Regions from separate parts of the Mycobacterium botniense genome, predicted to be linked through region 2. Evidence: riboswitches for the same ligand, from Rfam matches in the RefSeq annotation. Region 2 holds a riboswitch; each other region holds the start of a gene.
The links. A riboswitch is a leader RNA that binds a small molecule or an ion and turns the genes downstream of it on or off. The one in region 2 is predicted to bind magnesium.
Positions count from the first base shown of each region.

Region 1: it holds a riboswitch for magnesium, as region 2 does, so the genes downstream of both, G6N08_RS05640 (PE family protein) here and G6N08_RS16620 (stealth family protein) in region 2, are expected to answer to the same signal.
Region 3: it holds a riboswitch for magnesium, as region 2 does, so the genes downstream of both, G6N08_RS15475 (hypothetical protein) here and G6N08_RS16620 (stealth family protein) in region 2, are expected to answer to the same signal.

Region 1 is NZ_BLKW01000002.1:1,194,651-1,196,917, forward strand. Features, by position in the region: M-box (ykoK) riboswitch at 320-488, shown strand; gene G6N08_RS05640 (PE family protein) at 945-1,247, shown strand; gene G6N08_RS05645 (PPE family protein) at 1,204-2,267, shown strand, end outside.
Region 2 is NZ_BLKW01000004.1:1,432,589-1,434,855, forward strand. Features, by position in the region: gene G6N08_RS16620 (stealth family protein) at 1-964, opposite strand, end outside; M-box (ykoK) riboswitch at 1,043-1,218, opposite strand; gene prcA (proteasome subunit alpha) at 1,326-2,066, opposite strand; gene prcB (proteasome subunit beta) at 2,063-2,267, opposite strand, start outside.
Region 3 is NZ_BLKW01000004.1:1,187,049-1,189,315, reverse strand. Features, by position in the region: M-box (ykoK) riboswitch at 170-342, opposite strand; M-box (ykoK) riboswitch at 703-875, shown strand; gene G6N08_RS15475 (hypothetical protein) at 1,220-1,675, shown strand; gene G6N08_RS15470 (NRAMP family divalent metal transporter) at 1,791-2,267, shown strand, end outside.

The DNA of each region.
Region 1 (2,267 bases), on a different contig from region 2:
CACTTGAGCCATACCACAACTGGGGAGACACCGCGGCAAAGGCGACTTCGAGAGCGGCCGCGTTCGCGCTCATCGGTATCTCCTCCCTCAGCCGGTTCGCGATGAGCCCTAAGACGGAACAGGCCCTAACACGCACGGGGCCGACTGACGCCTTCGACACCGCGCGATATCGGCTGGGTAGCTTGTCGGGCACGTGCCATCTCCAGTCATGCCAACCCTACCTTGCATATAGGTAAGGCTTCCCTATCGCTCACTCAAAAGTGTTGAGGCACATCACGTTAGCTTGACCAGTCCGAGTGGTCGTGCCAGTATTACCACGCGTGCACCTCGCTAGGTGAGGCTTCTGCACCGGACACAGGCCACTGACCCCGAACGTCGAGAGACGGGTCAGGACAGCTCCTCCCGGCCTAAGGGTTGAGCCCAAGTGGCTTCCGAAGATTGATCGGATACGCCGTGCAGTGCCGAAACCCGGACGAGTGGGGTGTCGCCGCGGTTGATCGTCAGGTGGCCCGACCCTTTTGTGCGACGTATCGGCATCCCTTGTGCCCTGGCCGTGAGGAGGTGAGAGCGAGATGAGTCCTAGTGATAGTCCCTATCCGAGTTCGGTGACCGTTTTGCTCAGATCAGTCCTCGGTTTAGTCCTCTTTAGCTGAATCAGACTGCACTGACCGAGCGTTCACGGGCACGCTTTGTTTTGCTATGCGCGCGTGTCGATTCCGAACCTAGGATTCTGCAGTTCTCGAGTTCTGGTCGCATCGTTACGGGAGGTTGTGATGTCGTTGCCGCCGCTGTGCCGAAGCTGTTCGCGGGTGTTGCCGGCGATGGTTCGCACTGCATCACCCACCTCTGGGCAGACGATGCCGAAGCTGTAGGCGTGGCTTTATCACCGACCTCGGACGCCACCGGCGCGGAGGTTAACTGCTGCACTGATAAGGAGAAGTTCGATGGCTTTTGTTGTGACACAACCGGAAACGCTCGCAGGTGCGGCGGGCGACTTGGCACGGATCGGGTCGGCGGTAGCTACGATGAACGAGGCTACTTGGGCACCGATCACTGGTGTGGTGCCGCCCGCCGCCGACCAGGTTTCGGTTTTGACGGCGCTCGAGTTCGCCGCCTACGGCCAGCTATATCGGATGCTCAGCGTTCAGGCTGAGCAGGTTCTCGACGCGTTCGTCGCTACCTTGAGGGACAGTGCTGGATCGTATGCGCTCACCGAAGCCGCCAACACTGTTGTCGCCGGGGGGTGAGGTGGTGATCGGTGTGTGGGATTTCGGGGCGCTGCCTCCAGAGATCAATTCCGGCTTGATGTATGCCGGTGCGGGCTCGTCTGCGTTGATCGCTGCCGCAAACGCGTGGGCCAGCTTGGCCCAGGAACTCGACGCGGCCGCAAGCGGCTGCGCCGCAGTGCTATCCAAGCTGACAAGTGACGCGTGGAAAGGACCGGCAGCGGCGGAGATGGCCAGCGCAGCGGCCCCCTACGTGGCGTGGCTGCACGCCAGCTCCGACCGTGCCGCCCGGGCGGCCAGCAGTGCCGCCGCCGCCGCCAACGCCTATCAGACCGCGTATGCGGCCACCGTGCCACCAGCGGTGATCGCTGCCAACCGGGCGCAGCTGGCGGCGCTGGTGGCCACCAACGTGCTGGGCCAAAACACCCCGGCCATCGCGGCCACCGAAGCCCACTACAGTCATATGTGGGCCCGCGACGCCACCGCCATGTACAGCTACGCCGGTCACTGCGCCGCCGCAGCGGCTCTCGACCCGCTGACCGCGCCCCCGGCCACCACCACCCCCGTCGGGCCGGGCGCCCAAACCGCTGCAACCGCACACGCCGCCGCGGCCGCCGCCAGCCAAACCACCCTGTCCCAACTCATCACCACCCTGCCCACCACGCTGCACACACTCGCCACCCCCTCGGCGCTAAGTTCAGCGTTGAATTCGCTGAACGTCATCGATCCGGCGAACGCCTCGTCGGCCTCAGGTTTGTCCGGCCTGCTGAATATGCTCAGCGGCCGAACCGGATCGTCATTAGGCGCCTTCCTCAACTCAGAAACACTCTCGTCCGCTTTCTCCGGTGGGTTTTTCAACCCAGAGGGCTTCCTGTCAGCGTTTCACGCATTTGACTGGATTGCGATCTACGCGGCCACCGATTACGTGCACAGCGTTATGGGCGCAGGAGCAGGCGGAGGTGTCGGGGGAGTCGGCGGGGGGGCGATATCGCAGATGGGCAGCGTCACTGCGGCCCCGCCCAGCCAAGGTGTACTCGGCGT
Region 2 (2,267 bases):
AGAAGAACATCGTCGGCGACACCGGCCGGCCAAAAAACATGTCGTCGTTGGAGTACAGGAAATGTTCTGCGAGACCGGGAATGTGGTGCAGTTGCGTTTCCACTGCGTGGCTGTTGTACACCGGCAGCACCGACACGTCGGTGAAGTGCTCCTCGGCGCGCACAATCGTGACTTTGGGGTGCGGGGCAAGCCAGTGCGGGACCCGCGAGTCGGTGGCGATGAAAATCCGTCGCACCCATGGCGCGAAGGCGTGCACCGACCGCAGGGCGTATTTGAGTTCGTCGACATGACGGATGCGTGCATCGGAATCGTCACCCTCGCCGAGCGGGTAATTCGCCATCGCTGCCGCGCGGCGGGCACGGAACTCCGGGTCGTTGCCGTCCACCCAGGAGAACACCATGTCGATGTCGAAGGTGATGTCATCGGCATGCGGGGCGAACATCCCCGCGATCGTCGGCCACGTGCGGCCGTGCAGCTCGACGGTGGTGTACTCGATCTCGCTGAGCATTAAGGTTTTGCGGGTCAGCGAGTTTTCGATCGGGCAGATGGCCTGTTCTCCGTCGAACACCCAAAACTGCAGCTCCACTCCGGCAGACGCACCGTAACGCATACCCGAGCGGGGGCATTCGCGCCGCCGGAACACCCGCAGCAGCCTCGGGTCGGGGTCCACCGAGAGCAGCCCGTCACCCAGATACACCGAGCGGCGCCCGGTTCCGTCGAGGATCTTGGCGCGCAGCGGTGCCTCCAGGCACGCCGCCATCAAGACGTCGGCAACCCGGGCGCGCAAGGCGATGTCAACCACCAGCGCCGGGCGTCCTTCCGCACCGCGAATAAGCAAGAACGGGATACCAGCCCGATCCAGCTCTGCGCGGATAAACAGCAAATCTTGCGTCATCGCCTCATACGGAGTCAGGCGCACACCCTGGGTCGAGCTGACGACGGGCGCGTCGATCATGCTGGTCATGGGAACACCTGCCTTCCGTACTCGATGTCGGTCAAATCGCGCACACAGAGGGATCCCGCTGACGCGGTCGAGCGGCGGCATTGCCCTCACAGGTTGAGCTTCGGCACTGGTCGACGTATCCCCAGCAACACCTGGGAAAGCCACTTGGGATCACCCCTTAAGCCGGGGAGATCTGTCCTGATCTTGGGCGTCTCTCGACGTCGTCAGATCAGTGGCCTGTGTTCGTCCAGAAGCCTCGCCTAACGAGGTGCTCCCGCAAGGTAGCACCGATTCCACCGCTGGGCAACATGGTCGCGAACACGGCCGACACCGCCGCAGTTGTGCATGTGCGGTGTCTGCACAACTCGCCGTGGGCGGCGAGCTACCCGGACGACTTCGGGCGGCTCGCCTGAGAACCCTGCGCGGCGGGCAGCAGCGATTCCAGCGCGGGACCGGTGATCCGCCGAAACGCCCGCCGCGGGCGATTCTGGTCCAGGACGGCGACTTCCAGGGTGTCCACTCCCAGCGGCCGGGGCTCTGCGCCGTTGGCGTCGGTCCGCAAGGCGTTCACCGCGATGCCGACTGCGTCGGCGAGGCCGGCGTTCTCCGTGTAGGACTCTTTGAGTGCGTCGGCGATCGGCTCGGTCGTGCCGCCCATCACCACGAAATGCGGCTCGTCGTTGATCGACCCGTCGTAGGTGATCCGGTACAGCTCAGGCGGCTTGCTCTCGCCGTAGTGCGCGACCTCGGCCACGCACAACTCGACCTCGTAGGGTTTGGCCTGCTCGGTGAAGATGGTGCCCAGTGTCTGCGCGTAGACGTTGGCCAGCTGCCGGCCGGTGACGTCCCGGCGGTCGTAGGCGTAGCCGCGGGTGTCGGCGAACTGGATGCCACCGCGGCGCAGGTTGTCGAATTCGTTGAACTTGCCGGCAGCCGCGAAACCCACCCGGTCATAGAGCTCGCTGATCTTCTGCAGGGACCGCGACGGATTCTCGGCAACGAACAACACGCCGTCGGCATATGCCAGCACCACCACGCTGCGGGCCCGCGCGATGCCCTTGCGCGCGAGCTCGCCGCGTTCGCGCATCAACTGCTCGGGCGATATGAAATATGGGAAACTCACTTCTGACTCCGCGGAGCGTCCGCGTCCGGACCGAAAGTATCGGAGCGGGAACGGCTTTCGATGACCTCCTGAGCTAGCTCGGCGATGCGCTGCTCGGGCACCTCGACAGCGCCGTCGGCGTCGATGTTGACCGCTGTCGGGTAAATACCGCGCACCAGATCCGGGCCGCCAGTGGCGGAATCATCATCGGCCGCGTCGTAG
Region 3 (2,267 bases), 250 kb from region 2:
TCAGAAAACGGATATGTTGCCAGGCTCGGGCTCGAACGAAACGGCTACCGAACCCCGATAAGGAGGATCACTGGAACTCATTTCGCTCTCACTTCCTCGCGGCCAGGACACACGCGGATGGACTCAGGTTGCACAACGGGGCAAGGTCCAACCGGCGGATCAGCCGGATGAGGTACCCCACTCGTCAGAGCTTTGGCACTGCACGGCGTATCCGGATCGGATCCGGAAGCCACTTGGGCTCAACCCTTGTGCCGGGAAGAGCTGTCCTGACCCGGGGCGTCTCTCGACGTTAGGGGTCAGTGGCCTGTATCCGTGCAGACGCCTCACCTAGCGAGGTGCATGCATCGGCAATGGTGGCACTAAGGCCAGCCGGAGTCAACCCGACAGCGCGGATACAACGCAGAACTGGCTTACCGGGGTGCACAGCCTTGATGTCGGCGGGTGCAGAGCTCATCGCAGCTCAGTGGCGGACCCGGCTGCTCACGCAGATTCGCGTCGCGCCAAAAGCACACGGCAGCAGAGTCGTTGCTGACAGCCGGCTTGGCCCGCCAACCGGGAAATCGCACGTGGAGTGGATCTGGCATCCGATTGCCGGCCCAGCCTGCTCTGGGGCGCAGGACCCGAGCGTGCCGATCGGACGGCCTGGTGGAAGTTTCGCTGAAACGTTGACGAGTAGCCCGTCTCGGTGCCACGATAAAACGGCAAGCACCTCGGTAGGTGAGGCGTCTGCGTGGATACAGGCCACTGACCCCGAACGTCGAGAGACGCCCCGGGTCAGGACAGCTCTTCCCGGCACAAGGGTTGAGCCCAAGTGGCTTCCGGATCCGATCCGGATACGCCGTGCAGTGCCAAAGCTCCGACGAAAGGGGTGCGTGCTCGGCTCCGTCAGTGCCGGGCGCTCGATCCCCTTCCGTGCGTGTACTGTAGTGACGCCCGCGTGTGTCCTGGCCGCGAGGAGGTGAGGGCGAATGAGTCCGAGCGATAGTCCATGGGCGTATCCGGAATCCGTTTCGTCCCGAACCCGTAGCGGCATTCGTTCTGCCGCGTAAGGCTTTCCGGACGCTGACTCGCTAATCCTGCGTGCTATCAGTATGCGGGGCAATGTGGCACGCCCGCATAGCGCTGGCGAGTTCGCGATCCTGCGTGTTAGCCGGTCGGGCTCATCAACACAGACGACCGCATCCTTTGTTGGTAGACAGGCATATCAGGGGGATAACTGATGGCTCCACCCAATCCCGAGCGCCAGATTCACCGGGCGTGCGGAGACATCCGCGCCGCACTGTTCGGCGCACTAGAACTACTCTCGGGGACAACGGTCCCCCGCGCTGGCCAGGATGACGTGTTCCGGGCGTTCAGCGATTTAGGCCGTGCTCAGCATCACGTCGCCTTAGCCCTGCATGCGACCAACCTGCTCGACCAGATGGTGGGCACCCCGCCTGAGCAGCGGCAGCCATGGTCCTACTACCGCAGCCGCATCGGTAAAAAGCTGCCCCAAGGAGCACAAGTATCTAAAAATCCTTGGCATGCAATGCATTTCACTGAACCCCAGGTTGATGGTGCAGCAGTGGGCCAACCATGGAGCCAAGATGCCGCTCGCAGTGTCCGCCGGCTCCCCATCCAGGCGTCTCGCCGGCAGCGGCGTGTGGTAGCGCACCCGGAACACGCGGCAAGTTAAGGGATTCGCCCCACAGTCGGGGCGGCGTTTCTCGCTCGCGGACACTCGCGGATCAGCGCGCGGTTGACCGTCTGCCATACCACCCACGACTGTCGTACAGATTGCGAAGATCGTGATGACCGAAATCTCCGCTGAACCACGCGTTGCCGTCGCCGTCGGTGACGCAGCGGCAGTCCGCGGCGGCACGCGTCACAGCGGGCAGCACGTCACACCTGGACTCGTACCAAAAGCACCCGGGTCGGCGGCGCCGAACTCAGCGCATCTCGGCGACATTATCGGTGCTTTCGGCCGCATCGCACGCGACACCACTGCCCCAACAGGCAACCGCCGGCAGCAGCTGCGAACACTACTGGTCGTCGCTGGTCCGGGACTGATCGTCATGACCGGTGATAACGACGCCGGTGGTGTAGCGACTTATGCGGAGGTCGGGCAGAACTACGGAATGAGTCTGCTGTGGACATTAGTGTTGATGATCCCGGTGCTGTACGTGAACCAGGAGATGGTGCTGCGGTTGGGTGCGGTCACCGGGGTAGGTCATGCCCGGCTGATTTTCGAACGGTTCGGCAAGTTCTGGGGCGCATTCAGCATCGGT